Linked DNA regions of Geomonas sp. RF6. Each later gene encodes a partner of the first gene's protein in a complex. Links are inferred from orthologs where the notes say so. Each region holds a gene or a part of one and is shown on either strand. Other genes may lie near its edges.

Region 1 (8,453 bases):
TTCCCGGGCGAGCTCCACCCCTTCCTTCACATGGGAGATGAGGATGAGGGCGCTCATGCTCGGGGAGAGCTTGTCGTGCTTGTTGTCGCCGGCGCGAATGTTCTCGATGAAGTACAGCGGCTTTTTCAGCTTCCCAACATCGTGGTAATAGGCGGCGACGCGGGCCAGAAGCGGGTTCGCGTTGATCGCCTCGGCCCCCGCCTCCACGAGGCTTCCCACCAGCATGGAGTGGTGGTACGTCCCCGGAGCGCGCACCATGAGCTCGCGCAGGAGCGGCGAGTTGAGGTTCGAGAGCTCGAGGAGCTTCACGTCGGTGGTGTACTGGAAGACCGTCTCCACGAGCGGCACCATCCCGGAGACGTAAAGGGCATTCAGGATGCCGCCGGCGAAGGCGAAGACGACGCAGTACACCGCCTGCATGGAGATGGGGGTCTCGCCGTAGATGTTGAAGCAGAGCGCCACCGCCACGTTCACCACGCTCACCTTCAGCCCCGCGGTGTAGATCGTGCCGCGCTCCTTGCACTGGCGCACGCCGTGGGCCCCGACGATCCCCCCAAGAAGCGCGTACACGACGACCTGCACGCTGCCGTTGAACATGATCCCGATGAGAGGGGCGGTCACCGCGCAGTAGACGAGCGCGACCTCCGAGTTGATGATGATGCGCACGAGGATGACACTCGCGGCGAAAGGGAAGAGGTAGAAATATCCCGCGGTCTCCACCGCAGGGAAGAGCCCGCCGAGGACCGTGGAGACGGCGAAGGCGAACTTCAGCGCCGCAAAGTTCGCCATGCTGAGGACCGCCAGAAAGAGGAGGTCCTTGTTGGAGGGGTTGAATTTCCTGATATTTTTCCGCGCGAAGCGGTACGGGAGGTAACTCAGGACGAGGACGAGCCCGAAGATGCCGATCCAGGTCACCAGCGGCGAATATGAGCGGGAGGTGAATATCTTTTCCAGCTTCAGCGCCTGCTCCGAGGAGATCCGCTCCCCTACCCTGACGATCATCTCGCCGCGCTGCATCTTGAAAAGGACCGGGCGCACCGCATCGCGCGCCTCAACCTTCTTTTCGTCGGTGCGGTCACGGTCCAGCGTCAGGCTCGGGGTGATCATCCGCACCACGACCCCCTTCAGGATCTCCAGCTCCCGCGGATTGGCTCCGGCGTTCAGGAGCCGTGCCCTGGAGAGCTCCTTTCTCGCCTCGGCAACCCCGATGACGGAGGAGTAGTCCCCTCCGGCGAGTTCCTGCCTGCTTCCGGCGCTCATGACGAGGATGCCGTGGGTGCGGTCCTTCGCGAAGTCCTCGCTGTCCGCCACGATGCGCTGCCGGTAGAGGGGCGCGAGGTTCTGGCTCACCGCCGAGAGGAAGGCGCGCTGCTCCTTCACCCGGGCCAAGGAGAGGAATTCACGGTCGCGCAGTTCCACCCCGAGGGTCTTCGAGACGACGTCGCGCCCCGCCCCCCCCTGCACCTGCGCAAACGCCTTCTCGAGGCGGCGCGGCACCTCCAGCGCGGCGTTGGCGTCGAGGGTGTACACGTAGGGAGCCGCACCCTCCGCCTCGGCACGCTTCTTCTCGGTGAGGAGCATGTCCTCGATGAGGTAGTCTTGCGTCGCACGGATATCGGAGGTGGCAATGTCCCCTTCCCGGTAGCTCACTGCCATGAAATGCGGGCTGGGAATGATGAGGAGGGCGAGGAATGCGGCGGTGAAGAAGAGAAGCAGGACGCGGGTCCGTTTCTGGTTCCTCTCAGCGGAGAGACCTGCCGCCATCGAATCGAGACAGGTGCCGCATACCCTCAGAAGCGGGCTCTTTTGTTTTTTTTGTTTATCGCCGCTTTCGGTGGGCATTAGAGTATATGGTTTCCCCTGGATTTAACCAGTAGCTGGGAGATTGGGCAAACAAGAGCAGAATATAGTCCTTTTCGGGAAGAACTGTCAACGGAAACCAATGACAATGCCGGGGTGCGCCCCGTCACGGGACCTGCGCCCGTGGCGTTACTCGTTAAGGAAACCTTACCGATAAAGCTTTCATTTGGCAAAAAATGTGCTATATATCCTCAGTTTCCTACACGGGCACGCGCTGCCCGTTAACTATTCATATCCAAGGAGGGGAAGAATGAGCCAGATAACCGACGTGTACGCGAGGGAAATCCTTGATTCCAGAGGCAACCCGACCCTGGAAGTGGAAGTGTTTCTTGATTCCGGCGTCATGGGGAGGGCGGCCGTCCCCTCCGGAGCTTCCACGGGAGAGCGCGAAGCGTTAGAACTGCGTGACGGCGACAAGGGGCGCTACCTCGGCAAAGGTGTGCAGCAGGCCGTCAACAACGTGAACGACATCATCTCCGACGAGATCAGCGGGATGGACGCCACCGACCAAGCGGGGATCGACGCCCGGATGCTGGCACTGGACGGAACGGAATTCAAGAGCAAGCTCGGCGCGAACGCCATCCTCGGCGTATCCCTTGCCGTGGCGAAGGCTGCCGCTGAAGAAGTCGGCGTCCCCCTGTACCAGTACCTCGGCGGCGTGAACGCGAAGGAGCTGCCGCTGCCGATGATGAACATCATAAATGGCGGCGCCCACGCCGACAACAACGTGGACATCCAGGAGTTCATGATCATGCCCGCCGGCGCCGAAAGCTTCAAGGAGGCGCTGAGGATGGGTGCTGAGATCTTCCACGCCCTTAAAGCGGTACTCAAAGGTAAGGGGTACAACACCGCGGTCGGCGACGAAGGTGGCTTCGCACCGAACCTGAAATCGAACGAGGAAGCGCTCGAGGTCATCGTGGAGGCGATCTCCAGGGCGGGGTACAAGCCGGGGGAGGACGTACTCCTCGCGCTCGACGTCGCCTCCTCCGAGCTGTACAAGGACGGCGCGTACATCCTCGAGAACGAGCCACAGCCGAGAAAGACCGCGGACGAGCTCATCGACTTCTACGAGAACCTGGTGAACAAGTACCCGATCGTCTCCATCGAGGACGGCATGGCGGAGAATGACTGGGAAGGGTGGAAGAAGCTCACCGACCGCCTCGGCAAGAGGGTCCAGCTGGTGGGGGACGACCTCTTCGTCACCAACCCGAAGATCCTGAAGGAAGGGATCGAGAAAGGGATCGCCAACTCCATCCTCATCAAGTTCAACCAGGTCGGCACCCTCACCGAGACCCTCGACGCCATCGAGATGGCGAAGCGCGCCGGATACACCACCGTCATCTCGCACCGCTCCGGGGAGACCGAGGACACCACCCTCGCCGACCTCGCAGTTGCCGTCAACTCCGGGCAGATCAAGACCGGCTCCCTGTGCCGCACCGACCGCGTCTGCAAATACAACCAGCTGCTGCGCATCGAAGACGAGCTGGACGAGGTCGCAGTCTTCAGAGGGAAAGACGTTTTCTACAACCTGAAGAAGTAGCTTTTCCATCGCGGGAGCCCCGTTCACCGGGGGCTCCCGCACATCATAGCACCCCCTCCCCCGCTGCACCGCTTTCCCCGTCCCCCCTTTTTGGCTTCTTCATCCGCAGCTCCATTTTCTAATCATCAGCATCATTAATTCACCTTAAGAATCTTCCGGCTCTGCCGATATCTGTACTATCGGCAATTCGTCAACGCTCTGCGGGAGGATCGTCACATGAAAAAGGCGAGTATAGGTTTCAGGCTGGCTGCAGGATTCGGAGGGATGGTACTGCTCCTGGCGGTCATGGCGCTGGTATGTCTCTCGGCGCTGGCGACGGTGCAGAAGTCGGGGAGCACCGCGGTCAGGGCGAGCGCACTCAGGGTCGCGGCCGCAAGCGACGCCATGGCGCAGCTGCAAAACGTACTGAGGAGCGTGGATGCCGCCGTGAAGGCGCCGGACCACCTGGCGCAGCTGCGCGAACGGGAAAAGGTACAGGGGGCGCGGGCGAAGTACCGCGAGGCGCTGAAGGCGCTGGAGAGCGGGGAGAAGCGGCCGAAGGGGATCGAGCTCCTGCAGAAGATGCGCACCGCGCTGCACCCTGCGGCAGCAGCGAACGACAGGGCGGTGCAACTCGCCGGGGCAGGAAAGGGGGAGGAGGCCCTGCAACTCCTCCAGGATGAGGGAGCCCGCCGCAACGCCGCGGTCGCCAAGGCGTTCGAGGAGATGTCCGCGTACCAGAAAGAGCAGGCCGAGCTCTCCTTCCGCCAGTCTGAGGATTCGTACGCCAACGCCAGGAATGCCGTACTCGCCGTTGTAGTTATCGCGATAGTTGTCGCATGCGCCGTCGGCGCCCTCATAACCAGGAGCATAACCGCGCCGATCGCGGAGATGGTGCGCGTCTTCAAGGAGATGAGCTCCGGCGAGGGGGACCTGACCCGCTCGATCACAATGTCACGGCAGGACGAACTGGGAGAGGCGATCTCCGCCTTCAACACCTTCCTGGAGACCTTGCACGGCACCATCACCCGGGTGTCGCAGACGACTCGGGAGGTCGCCAACGCCGCAAGCACCCTTTACTCCACCTCCGAGCAGATGGCGACCGGCATAGAGGTCGTTGCCGGGCAAACAGGTACTGTCGCCACGGCCGGCGAGGAGATGGCAACCACCGCCGCCGAGATCGCACAGAACTGCCAGATGGCGGCCGAAGGGGCGCAGCAGGCGAACGAAGCGGCGCAGAGGGGGTCATTTGTCATGGACAAGACTGTGGAGGTAATGGGGCGGATTGCGGCGACGGTGCGCGAAACTGCGCAGACCGTCGAGAGTCTCGGCGCCCGCAGCGACCAGATCGGCACGATAATCGGGACGATCGAGGACATCGCGGACCAGACGAACCTCCTCGCCCTCAACGCCGCGATCGAGGCGGCCCGCGCCGGGGAGCAGGGGCGCGGCTTTGCGGTGGTAGCGGACGAGGTGCGGGCTCTTGCCGAGCGGACCACGAAGGCGACGCGGGAGATCGGGGAGATGATCAAGGCGATCCAGACGGAGACGAAGGGCGCCGTGGCAGCTATGGAGCAGGGGGTGCAGCAGGTGGAGGAAGGAACGAACGAAGCGGCCAAATCAGGAGCGGCGATCCAGGAAATACTGGAGCAGGTCGGCTCGGTGAGCACCCAGGTGAGCCAGATCGCCACTGCCGCGGAGCAGCAGACCACCACCAGCACCGAGATCTCCACCAACGTGCACCAGATCACCGACGGGGTGCAGCAGACGGCGCAGGGCGCGCAGGAATCGGCACTCGCGGCAAACCAGCTCTCCCGCCTGAGCGAAGAGCTGCAGCAGCTGGTGGGGCAGTTCAAGGTCTGAGGCGGATCGATTGGCGACTCAGAAAGGCGCGCCCGGAAGGGACGCGCCTTTTTTTGTGGCCACCGGAAAAGAACCAGACCACTCGTTCCCAAGCTCCAGCTTGGGAACGCGCTTGCCCGGGAGGCTCCGCCTCCCCACCCTGCTTCATGTAACCGCTGACGCGGAGGCAAAGCTGGAGCTTGGCACACAAGTGCGTTCCCAAGGTGGACCTTGGGAACGAGGTAGGAGTGACTTCCCCCCCGCACCGCCGCGGCCAGCACAAACCTCCGTGTATTGCCCCCCTTTTCCCACTATACTTGAAGAGGAATGTGAACGTTCCCGCCAAGGGAGGACATAAGACTATGGCATGCACCAGCGAGAAGGAGCTCGTCCACCAGCTCGCTGTCGAGCCGACGGTAAAGTGCGGCATCTGCGGCGCCAAGGCGAAGGACCCCGGGCGTGTCTGCGACATCGTCCTGCTCCCCGACATAGACTATCTGGGCGACGGCGGCGATGTAAAGCTGTAGCCGGCGCTTCCACTCCCGCGCCCCTTCCCTCCCCTTTTCGCGGAGGAGGGAAAGGGACGGCACTCGTCGAAACATACCTTGCGCCCCCTCTTTCATGAGAGTATACTCCCTGCCATGCTTACCTATCAGATCGAGACGAAAGACCATTTCCGCAGGGCCGACTCCTTTCTGCGCAACCTGCTGCCGAAGGCTCCCCACTCCTACCTCAAGAAGCTCCTCACCGCCGGGCACCTGAAGATCAACGGCGCACCGGCTGACGCGGCATATACCGTGCGCTCAGGCGACGTGGTGACGCTGAAGGAGAGCGCGAAGACCGCTGCCTTCCTGGCCACACGGACCCCGCCCTTGGAAATCCTCTTCGAGGACACCTGGATCGTCTCCTTCAACAAGGCTCCGGGGCTCTCGGTGCACCGCACGGAGGACTCCAGCGAGCCGAACCTCGTGGAGGCGGGCGAACGGTTTCTGGCCGAGCGGGACGGTGCACCCGGAAAGCTTAGGCCGGTAAACCGTCTCGACAAGGGGACTTCGGGCGCCATCATCATGGCCAAGAACGCAGTCGCAGCAGGGATGTTCGGCAGGATGGTGAAGGAAGAGGGTCTGGGGAAACTCTATCTCGCCCTCGTGGAAGGGAGTGTGAAGGAGGAGGACGTCATCGACGCCCCGCTGGACGGAAAGGAGTCGCAGACCCGTTATCTGCGTCTGCTGCAGGGGGAAGATGTGGCTCTTCTGGCGGTCTACCCCGTGACAGGGAGGATGCACCAGATACGGCAGCACTTCAAGCTCGTGAAGCACCCGATTCTCGGGGACAAGCGCTACGGCGGGAGGGCCCTCTCCGGCTTCACCGGGCACGCCCTCCATTCCCTGAAGACCACCCTCACCCACCCCGCGACAACGGAAGGGCTGGAAATACTGGCACCGCTTCCGGCGGCACTGGTGACGCTCTGTTGCGAGCTTCTCCCGGCAGACCCGGCGCACCTTATGGAGGCGCTGGAGAGGGTCGCGCCGCGCGCTACCACCCCTCCCTCCCGATAAGAGGGACAAAGCGCACCGCGCAAAGCTCCTCCCGCAAAAACCTCGTCTCCGTCTCGCGGCGCACCCGCACCAGCGTCTGGTAATGCTGGGCGTCCCCCACCGGGATCACCAGCCTCCCGTTCAGCGCGAGCTGGCGCATCAGCGACTCCGGCACCTCAGGGGCGCCCGCCGTCACCACGACCGCGTCGTACGGCGCAGCCTCCGGCCATCCGAGGGTGCCATCACCCTCGTGCACGATCACGTTGTCGAAGTGATGTTCGCGCAGCCGCACCGCCGCCTGCTGCGCCAGAAAGCCGATCCGCTCCACCGTGTGGACCTCCCCCACAACCCGGCTGAGGATCGCGGCGGCGTACCCGGAGCCGGTCCCTATCTCCAGCACACGGTCGCTCGGGGAAAGCTCCAGCGCCTCGGTCATGAAAGCCACGATGTACGGCTGCGAGATCGTCTGCCCCTCCTGTATGGGGAGCGGGGAGTCCTCGTAGGCGAAGGCCTCCATCCCCTCGGCGACAAACGCCTCCCTCGGCACTTCCCGCATCGCCCGCAGCACCGCCTCGTCCCTGATGCCGCGCGCCACCAGATGCTGCACTATCATCAGTTCCTTCTTGGCCGACAGATCCCTTTTCTGGAACATCTCCTTATCCCCCCATAAACACTATATAATTTTACCATCGTCACCGTAAAATCTCCCCCTCCAAGAAATGTTGATTTTTTCCTGCGGAGGGTCTAGCATGAAGTTATGGATGAGTTGCTCCTTTAAAACCGAATGAAAACAGTATCAAGGAGCCCTTTCGAAATTATTGACGATTCCAAAACGGAAGCATACAATAAAATCAAAAGAAGCTCTTTGAAACGAAAGCTCTGGAATGCGCGTAAGTACTAAACCGAGGAACCTGTCGATACTCTTGCAAAGAAGTACGGGTGCAGACGTGGTGAGCAAACGTTCAAAAGAACGGAGCCTGAAGCGTTTTCCCGAACCATGCTTTACAAAAGGACAGTGGGCTCTTACAGTGCTACGACATCCCGGAGCGTTAACTTGGCGTTCAGGGATATAGTTGAAAGCTTATAGTCTCATCCGCCAGGCGTATCCACCGCTTGAAAAAGGGGGTGCGAAAAGACCGGATTGAGTAATCGCCCGGATCTCCCACTCGCATCTACCGACGGATAAGAAAAAAGCATCCCATTCGAACGCCAACCCCCGGAAAAGGTCCGACGAAGTACTGTCGGGCCTTTTTCTTTTTGTGCTCCACCCGGAGGGGACGAGTCCCCGTCGTTGACGGGAGCTCCTCTCTGGAGAAGAGGGTCTCCGGCACCGGCATCGGTGCTATACTTGTAATATGCATAGGAAAAATTCACCGGAGGTGTCCCATGGCACGAACCGTCAACCACGAAAAGAACAAGTTCAAGTCTGTGCTTCGTGAAGGTGTGGAGGAAAAAGGAAGGCGGGCTGCTCGCAGCACCGACGTGTATGTACCGAAGGAAGGACTGAGCGACGGCACCTCATGCAGAGAGTGCGGCATGACGTACAAAAGCAAACGGTGGACCCTGGAGAAGGTTGAGACGAGCGGCGTAAAGATCCTTTGCCCGGCTTGCAAGAGGATGCACGACCACACACCTGCCGGCGTAGTGCACCTTTCCGGCTCCTATCTGCAGGATCACAAGGAAGAAATCATGAA
Region 2 (8,917 bases), 2.2 Mb from region 1 along the record:
CTTCTCCACCGAAAGGGAGATGCACTCGTTGATCTCCGATTCCATCCCCTTCAGGTCTTCCTCGTCGTACCCCTCCTCCAGCAGCTCCGCCTCGTAGATGGCGTGCAGCGGCGGGCGCGCCTTTATCTGCTCGTACATGACCGGCTGGGTGAAATACGGCTCGTCCCCCTCGTTGTGCCCGTGCCTGCGGTAGCAGATCACCTCCACCACCACATCCTTCCCGTAGCGGTCGCGGTAGGCGAGGGCGAGTTCCGCTGCGTGCAGGACCGCCTCCGGGTCGTCTCCGTAGACGTGGAAGACCGGCGCCCGCACCATCCGTGCCACGTCCGTTGCATAGATGCTCGACCTCGCGTCGGCGGGGAGGGTGGTGAAACCGATCTGGTTGTTGAGGACGATGTGGAGCGTCCCGCCCGTGGTGTATCCCGCAAGCTCAGAAAGGTTCAGCGTCTCCGCCACCACCCCCTGCCCCGCGAACGCTGCATCGCCGTGGATAAGGAGAGGGAGCACTCTCTTTCCCCCGCTCTCGCCGAGGCGCTCCTGCCTCGCGCGGCACTTCCCCTCCACGACGGGGTTTATCGCCTCAAGGTGGCTCGGGTTTGAGGCGAGGGTGAGGTGAATCTTCTTCTCCCCCGGCAGGGTGAGTTCGGTGGCGTACCCTATGTGGTACTTCACGTCCCCCTCGCCGACGATCCCAAACTCGCGGTTGTCCACGAACTGGGCGAAAATCGTCTCGTAGTGCATGTTGAAGACGTTGGCAAGGACGTTCAGACGCCCGCGGTGCGCCATCCCCACGACCATGTCGGTGATCCCCAGCGTGGTGCAGGAGTAGACCAGGTGGTCCAGCATCGGTATGAGGACGTCCCCCCCTTCCAGGGAGAAGCGGGTCTGGCCGGGATATCTTTTGTGGATCGTCCGCTCGAAGATCGCGGCCTGCTTCAGCTTGTTGAGAATCCTCAGCCGCTGCTCCGGCGTGAATACCGACCGGTTCCCCACCGGCTCCATCCGGTCGATGAGCCACTGGCGCTCGTCAGGATCCTGGATGTGCATGAACTCCACCCCGATAGAGCCGCAGTAGGTCGTGCGCAGCACCTGCACTATCTCCTTCAGCGTGGCGCTCTGCTTGAAGAACCGGCGGGTGTGGAAGGTCTTTTCCACGTCCTCGTTGTCCAGCCCGAATGCGGAGAGGGAAAGGAGGGGGTGCTCCAGAATGCACGGCGAGAGGGGATCGGTGCAGGCGAGCAGATGGCCGATGTCGCGGTAGCGGTAGATGAGGGACTGGACGGCGGAATGCTTCAGCGCGTCGTCACGGGTCAGCGGCGCCCCTTCCGGAGCGGGCGTGACGGCGCCGAACTCGAAGCCGGCGAAAAAAAGGCGCCAGTCCTCGGGAACGGAGTCCGGCGCGCTCTTCCAGAGCCTGTACTGGTGCTCGATCCAGGCTGGGCTTACGTTATCCAGCATCCCCATCGTCTACTCCTTGTTATTGAACCGTAGGAACTATAGCAGACGACATTGAGCTTTCAAGGCACGTCCCTTCTGGCTTCGCGCGGATTCGCCCCTTCTTTTGAGGTGCGTGCGGAGAGGGAAATGGCGGGGAGAAAGAGAGGAAAGGTGTGCTAGAGAGAGCGGGCTGTCGCCACTCCGAGCCAGGTGCAGGCGAGGCAGGCAACGACGCTGAGGAGCATGTTGAAGAAGGCCACCACGAACTGCCCCTCCTCGAGGAGGCGGAAGCTTTCGAGGCTGAAGGTGGAGAATGTGGTAAGCCCGCCCAGGAAACCGACTGTGACAGCTACGCGCAGGACGGGGGGCACGAGGGCGCTGCGCATGGAGAACTCCATGATGAGCCCTATGAGGAACGCTCCGACGATGTTGACGACGAGGGTGCCGTAAGGGAAGGCGTTGCCGCAGATCTTGTAGACCCAGCCTGAGAGGAAATAGCGTGAGAGGCACCCGATGGCGCCGAGTGCGGCTATGCACAGGACCTGTTGCATGGAGACGTCCTTCCCTTACCGGCTCCTCAGAAGGCCCACCCGAATCTCACCCCGTACACATCGGAGCTCGACTTCGGCTGCAGGTACCCCGAGACGACCGGAGACTCGTCGACGTAGAACCCTTCGTAATGCGCGGAGATGCGCAGATGCTTGTAGGTGACGCCCGCTTCCCCGATCCCCGAAAGCTGACCCTCGGGGCGCAGGGTGATCGTGCCTACGCTTGAAACGTCGACCTCGTTGGAAACGTAAAAGGGGTAGCGCACTCCCCCTTCGAGGAAAAACTGCAGGTTCTTGCCGCTTTTGTGCGTCCCTCGCACTCCGGCAGTCGCATAGACGCTGGTCCACGACTCGGTGTACCCGGAAGCGAGAAAGGGGGTGCCGGTGCTGTCGTACGCGGTGGAATCATTGAGGTCCCTCAGCCACCAGCGAACCCCGAAACCGCCGAACGGCTCCACCGAAACGCTCTGGAGGGGGAAGCGCCACCCTACGTCACCCTCGAGCCGGGAGCCGATGTAGTCGACGTCCGTGTTCACCGGGCGCTTGCTTCGCGTGGGGGAGAATGAACTTTCCTGGGTCTGCCCCGTGTAGTCCACTACCGAACCGAACATCTCCGCCTTTGCCTTTACAACCAGGTTTCCCTCGTCGAGCAGGTTGAGGAGAAGGTCGGAGCCGACGCCGAGCATGGGGCCGCTTTCCTTCAGGAGCCTCTCCCCCCCCCGGTACTCCCGCCAGTTGTACGAATCGACGAAGCCGTAGACGGACCAGTTCATGACCCGGTCCGGTGAAGCAGCAAAAGCGGGGGCGGCGAGAAAGAGCGAGAAGAGAAGCGTTGCGATTAGTTTCATTGAAAGAAAGCCTTAGAACCGTGACGTGCCGAAGCCGCCGTAAAAGATCATTCCTGCTGGTTGATGCCCCGCCGGGTACCCCACCCGCACGGCGTGCGGGTGAGGCGAAGGGGTAAAGCTATTGTGCCGGCCCCTGTTCTTTCTTCTTCCGAGGAGCCCTCGGCTTCTTCGGCTTCTCGGCGGGTGCCTCGGCTGGCGCGCTTGCCGTTTCCGGTGCCGCCTGGGCCGGTCCTTTCTTGCGCGGAGCTCTTTTCTTGCGTGCCGGCTCATTCCCCTCCGGCTGCGGCTGCGGCACCGCGTCCCCTCCGGCCAGCGGTGCTGCCACCGGGGCCACCGTCGGTTCGGCGGATGCGGCGGGCTCGGCGCCTTCCGCTGCGGGCTTTTCACCTTTCGGCTTGCGGCTTCGGCTCCTGCGGGGCTTCGCCGGCTTCTCCGCAGCGGAAGCCGAAGCTTCCGGAAGAGCCGGCTGCTCACCCTCGGCCGGCTGCGCCGGTGGCTGTTCCTCTGCGGCGGGGTGTTCCACCTCGACCGGCTGCTGCGCCTCCAGAGGTTCCTCCTCCGCAGCCTCTTCACTCTCAGCAGCGGACTCCCCTTCCAGCACCTCGGCGTCTGCCTCTCCTTCCTGCAGCTCGACATCCGCGAGCGCCTCCTCCAGCGGTTGCACGATCTCCACCGGCAAAACAACCTCTGCCGGCTGGATGATCTCGAAGGGGACGACGACCTCTATCGGCTCCACCATGACAGCAGCAACGGTTATTTCCTCTTCCCCTGCTCCTTCGAGGAGGGCCTCGACGGCACCCTCGCCGGCAGCACCGGCAGCCGCCTTCTTCCTGCGCCCGCGGCTTCTCTTCGGCTTCTCGGCGCCTGCGGCGACGGGCTCCGCGGGGAGAGGCACAGCGATCTCTTCCTCGGGCTCCGCATGCGGCTCCCCTTCACCCGCCACATCAGCCTCGGCGGCGGCCTCAGCCTGAGCCCCTTCCTGCGGGTGCTTCCCGCCACGACGTCTCTTGCGACGACGTTTCTTCTTCCCTTCCTCGCCGGTCACTTCCGCCGCTGCGGCACCCTCCGGGGTCTCTTCCGCGGCGGCCGGTGCTCCTTCGAGAACTTCGGGAGCGCCCTCTGCTCCTTCCGCGGCTTCCCCTTCGGCAGGGGCGCCGGCGTCCTCGGCGACAGCAGCCTCGGCGGCAGCTCCTTCAGCGCCCCCACCCTTGCCGCGTTTGCGCCGCCGTCTGCGCTTCTTCTTCGGCTCTTCGGTCTCCCCTTCCGCGGCGACTGCCGGCTCAAGCGCAGCCGCAGGCTCGCCCGCTGCCTCGGTCGCAGCCATTTCGGCTGCTGCCACAGGAAGTTCCACAACGGCGGGGTGCACCTCTTCTGCGGCGCCTTTCCCCTTCCCTCTTTTCTTCTTCTTCCGTTCCCCTTCCTGCGGCACTTCCTCTTTCCCTGCGCGCAGGGCGACCTTCTCTGCAGGAGCTTCCTCCAGGAGGACCTTTTCGCGCCTCACCAGTTCGAGCTCCATCTGGTTCAGGAGGAAGGAAGGCTTTCCCTTCACCGTCACCTGGATGTCGTAGTCGTTCTCGATCTGGGAGAGCTCGCGGCGTTTCCGGTTCAGGAGGTAGTAGGCCACCTCCAGCGGGAGACTACCGATGACGTCGGCAATGACCCCCTTCGCGGCGGCCGCATGGACCTTGCGCAGGAAGGAGAGTGCCATCGCCTCGACCGATTTCACCTTTCCGCGCCCGTCGCAGTGCGGGCACTCCAGCGTGCTCGCCTGGTGGAGCGTCTGCCTGATGCGCTGCCGCGACATCTCCAGGAGACCGAACTCCGAAATGCGGGCCACGTTCACGCGCGCCTTGTCCGCCTTCAGCGCCGTCTTTAGCGTCCTCTCCACCTCCGCGTTGTGCTTGCGGTCACGCATGTCGATGAAGTCGATGACGATGAGCCCGCCAAGGTCGCGCAGCCGCAGCTGCCTCGCAGCCTCTTCGGCGGCTTCGAGGTTCGTCTTGAACGCGGTGTCCTCGACCCCTTTCTCGCCGGTCGACTTCCCGGAGTTGACGTCGATGGAGACGAGCGCCTCGGTCGGTTCGATGAATATGGAGCCGCCGGACTTGAGAGGTACCTTCTTCTCGTAGATGAGATCGATCTGCTCTTCCAGCTGGTAGCGCGAAAAGATCGGGCGCTTCTCCTGGTGCATCTTCACGAGCTTTTCAAACTGGGGGTCGATCTCCTTCAGGCAGTCGCGCACGTCCTTGAAGACGTCCTTGCTGTCGACGAGGACCTCGTCGATGTCGGCGCTGAAGTAGTCGCGGATCGTCCTCACGATGAGGGACGACTCCTGGTAGATGAGTCCCGCCCCCTTCATCCCGCTCCCCTGCTCGCGCACCCCCTGGTACAGGGCGATGAGGGAGTTGAGGTCCTTCTGGAGCTCGTCGACGGTGCGCCCCACCGCTTCCGTCCTGATGATGTAGCCGTACCCTTCCGGTATGTTCATCCCGGCGATCATCTCTTTGAGCTTCTTTCTTTCCGACTCGCTCTCCACCTTGCGGGAGATCCCCGAGGAATCGCTGCCGGGCATCAGCACCATGTAGCGTCCGGGGAGGGAGATGTAGGTGGTGAGTGCGGAGCCTTTGTTGTCCCGCTCCCCCTTTTCCACCTGCACTATGATTTCCTGCCCCCTTCTCAGCACCTCCTGGATGCGGGGACGCTTGTGCCTTTGCTCCTCCGGCACGTCGTCGCGCCATTTCCAGTTTTCCGGGTGCAATTCACCCATCTGCAAAAAGCCGAGCTTCTTGAGCCCCACGTCCACGAAGGCTGCCTGCAGACCCGGCTCTACACGGACCACGACCCCCTTGTAGATGTTGCCGCGGATTTGCTCGTTCCCGGCAATCTCCACGTCAAGATCCACGAGGCGGCCATCCTCGACGATCGCCACGCGCGCTTCTTCAGCGTGAAGCGCATTGATTAACATTTTTTTCGGCATAAAGTCCTTTGATTTCCTTTTGTTGGGGCTGGTCCGCACGCACCGCTGCACGCAGGTATGCAGGAAAGCCCATTACATATCAGAGCCCCCGATGAGGGCCGATCCACTTCTTTATATAGATCCCCGCCGTCCGGCAGGGGCCAATAGCTCATTAAAACTGTGGGATTATAGCAGAGTTTCTCTGTCATATCACACAAAAAAGCATTTGCTGCAGCAAACGAGATACCACCATACAGAACGGTGCGCAACCGACAGTACCGACACGTTCGGAAATAGATCTATTTTGGTTAACCGCCTCCTATACCGAAGGCGTTTTCAGACGGATCGTTCGCTCCCTTTCCGCTGAGACTGCCGTTTCCCCGTGAAAGGCAGCAAAAAGAAAAGGCAGATCTCCGATTTTCAGTCAATCTTCCTCCGTCCAGGAAAAAGAAACTAAAAAAGGAAGCCTGCCCTGCCTTCACAGTAACAAACCGCACGATGGCGGTCAATCCTCATCAGGACTCGCTACCGGAGGGTCTTCAGACGGTACGGAGGACAGTTCTGCGCGCGGTGGCGCGACTTCCAGCGAGACGGGGCAGTGATCGGATCCGGCGATATGGGAGAGGATCCCTGCGGCAGAGACCTTGCCGGCGAGGGAGGCGTCCACGAAGAAGTAATCGATCCGCCACCCGATGTTTCTCTGGCGCACCCCGGGGCGATAGCTCCACCAGGTGTAGTGCCCGCCGTCGGGGCAAAAGATCCTGAAGGTGTCCACAAAGCCTGCGGCAATGAACCTGTCGATCCACGACCTCTCCTCCGGGAGGAAGCCTGCATTCTCCATGTTCTGGCGGGGGTTTCTGAGGTCGATCTCGCGGTGGGCGATGTTGAAGTCCCCTCCGATGACGACCGAGTACCCCTCTTCCCTCTTTTTCTGGAGATAGCGGAGAATCTTGTCCAGAAAGTAGATCTTGTGGTCGAGACGCAATAGTCCACGCTGGCTGTTCGGGAAGTAGGCGTTGACGACCGCAATCCCGTTTGCAAAGTTCAGCGTGAGAACCCTCCCTTCGCAGTCTATGTCGGGGACTCCTATGCCGCATTCCACCGACACAGGCGCGATGCGGGAGAAGGTGGCGACCCCGCTGTACCCCGGGCGCAGTGCCGGGTGCCACCAGGAGCGGTACCCCAGCTCGGAAAGGAAAAGGGCGGGCACCTGATGCTCTTCCGCCTTTGTCTCCTGAAGGAGAAGTAGGTCCGGCTTCTCCTCCTGCAGGAGGGGAAGGACCTGTGATTCCATCCGGGCCCTCAGCCCGTTCACATTCCAGGAAAGAAGTTTCATGGCCTTGCCTCGTGCCCTGCTGACTGCCTCTTCAATAATCAAAGGTAACCGTTCCTGGAGCCCACACCAACACTTTTCCGTGAGGGAGACGGTATTTCAGAGAGTTGCACCTGCGCCGGAAACTGGGACACTGTTAAGCGTGAAGGAGATGGGGGACTAACGGATGAGGTTCAGGGCGTTTGCCACCGACTACGACGGGACTCTGGCGCGCCGCGGGAAGGTCGCGGAGGAGACGGTCGCGGCTCTTGCGACGCTGCGGGACGACGGGGTAAAGCTCGTTCTGGTCACCGGGCGGGAGATGGAGGATCTACGCAGCGTCTTTCCGCAGACAGAGCTTTTCGACCTCATCGTCGCGGAAAACGGGGCAGTCCTCTGCCGGCCGCAGTCCGGGAGCCAGCAGGCGCTGGCCGCCCCCCCTCCGGCGATATTTTGCACGCGCCTGCGGGAGCGCGGTGTCGACTTCGCCACTGGAATCGTTATAGTTGCGACCACGCGCCCTTTCGAGCGGGAGACGGCGGAAGCGCTCGCAGAGCTCGGACTGGATCTCTCCGTGATCTATAACAAGAACGCGGTGATGATCCTGCCGCGAGGGGTGCACAAGGGGACGGGGCTCGATGCTGCCCTCAGCGAACTGGGAGTGGAGTGGCAGGAGACGATGGGGGTCGGCGACGCGGAAAACGACCTCGACTTCCTCTCCCGGTGCGGGTACGCGGTCGCCACCGGCAACGCCCTGCAGGTCGTCCAGGACAAGGCGCAGCTCGTCGCGGATGAAAACGGCGCAGGAGTGAGGGAAGCGGCCGCCCTCCTGCGCAGGCTCAACGGAACAGTACCGGAAGGAGAGTGAGATGGAGTTCGAGCCGATCGGCGTCATCCACACGCCGTTTCAGACAAAGGAAGAGTGCCCCATGCAGCCGATGTACGCACTGGGGGCGGTGGGAAAAGTGGAGGTTTTCGAGCCGTACGCCTCCGGGCTGCGGGACGTGGAGCTTTTTTCACACGTCTACCTCCTGTACCACTTCGACCGTTCCGGCGAGGTGAAGATGTTCCGCCCCCCCTTTCTGGACGACCTGCCGCATGGCGTCTTCGCCACGAGGCACCCGTGCAGGCCAAACGGCATCGGCATGTCCATCGTCCAGGTACTCAAGAGGGAAAATAACGTGGTGGAAGTCGCGGGGATCGACGTGCTGGACGGCACCCCCCTCCTCGACATCAAGCCGTACATGCCGCGTTTCGACAAGATCGACGACGCCTCGGAAGGGTGGCTGAGCGAGAAGCCCCCCCGCCCGAAGCCGGCAGGAAGGGAGTAGATCGTCTCACGGCGCAGGCTCACCTTCGGCGCGGGCCATGTCCGCCTCCACGTAACGGCTGCAGACGAAGCAGAAGATCCCCGCCAGTGCCACCGCCGCCGGGGTGACCAGCAACGCGCCGCGCAGCCCCCAGTGGTCCGAGAGCCATCCAAGGATCGTGGGAGAGACGGCGTCGCCGAGGGCGTGGATGAAGAAGATATTGACCGCGAAGGCCATGGCGCGCACCGAAGGTTTCGTCACATTCACGATGACCGTGTTGAGCGGCCCGGTGTTCAGAAAGAGGAAGAACTCCGCCAGGAAGGCGGCGGCGAGGCAGCCGGCAAGGGAGTCGGCCATGATGGAGCAGGCGGTTATCGGGGTGCCGATGAGGAAGCCCCAGCCGGAAATGAAGAGATACCCCTTGCGGGTCCTCTTTTGCCAGCGGTCCCCGAGCCACCCACCGGCGGCGGTGCCGAGTATGCCGGCGAGAACGGTGACGAGGCCAA

What was found.
Region 2: the proteins of eno (region 1) and LPW11_RS04740 are in contact, whole or in part, in a solved structure (PDB 2FYM), measured with the Escherichia coli proteins. The link is inferred for Geomonas sp. RF6 from one-to-one orthologs.

What each region holds. Positions count from the first base shown.
Region 1 is NZ_CP087999.1:3,306,263-3,314,715, reverse strand. The notes cover bases 1,326-4,255. They hold eno (phosphopyruvate hydratase), read left to right. Parts: upstream 1,326-2,110; coding sequence 2,111-3,400; downstream 3,401-4,255. Other genes in these bases: LPW11_RS14300 (methyl-accepting chemotaxis protein), read left to right, coding at 3,617-4,255; LPW11_RS14310 (HD family phosphohydrolase), read right to left, coding at 1,326-1,842. Outside these bases: more of LPW11_RS14310, read right to left, coding at 1-1,325; more of LPW11_RS14300, read left to right, coding at 4,256-5,242; LPW11_RS14295 (hypothetical protein), read left to right, coding at 5,584-5,748; LPW11_RS14290 (pseudouridine synthase), read left to right, coding at 5,863-6,780; LPW11_RS14285 (protein-L-isoaspartate(D-aspartate) O-methyltransferase), read right to left, coding at 6,758-7,411; LPW11_RS14280 (BCAM0308 family protein), read left to right, coding at 8,146-8,453. UniProt on the Escherichia coli protein: Catalyzes the reversible conversion of 2-phosphoglycerate (2-PG) into phosphoenolpyruvate (PEP). It is essential for the degradation of carbohydrates via glycolysis.
Region 2 is NZ_CP087999.1:1,125,594-1,134,510, forward strand. What follows is about bases 2,752-6,145. They hold LPW11_RS04740 (Rne/Rng family ribonuclease), read right to left. Parts: upstream 5,811-6,145; coding sequence 2,952-5,810; downstream 2,752-2,951. Other genes in these bases: LPW11_RS04735 (hypothetical protein), read right to left, coding at 2,752-2,833. Outside these bases: LPW11_RS04725 (2-oxoglutarate dehydrogenase E1 component), read right to left, coding at 1-1,464; fluoride efflux transporter CrcB, read right to left, coding at 1,614-1,988; more of LPW11_RS04735, read right to left, coding at 2,015-2,751; LPW11_RS04745 (exodeoxyribonuclease III), read right to left, coding at 6,295-7,125; LPW11_RS04750 (HAD family hydrolase), read left to right, coding at 7,289-7,969; tsaA (tRNA (N6-threonylcarbamoyladenosine(37)-N6)-methyltransferase TrmO), read left to right, coding at 7,971-8,432; LPW11_RS04760 (spinster family MFS transporter), read right to left, coding at 8,439-8,917. UniProt on the Escherichia coli protein: Endoribonuclease that plays a central role in RNA processing and decay. Required for the maturation of 5S and 16S rRNAs and the majority of tRNAs. Also involved in the degradation of most mRNAs.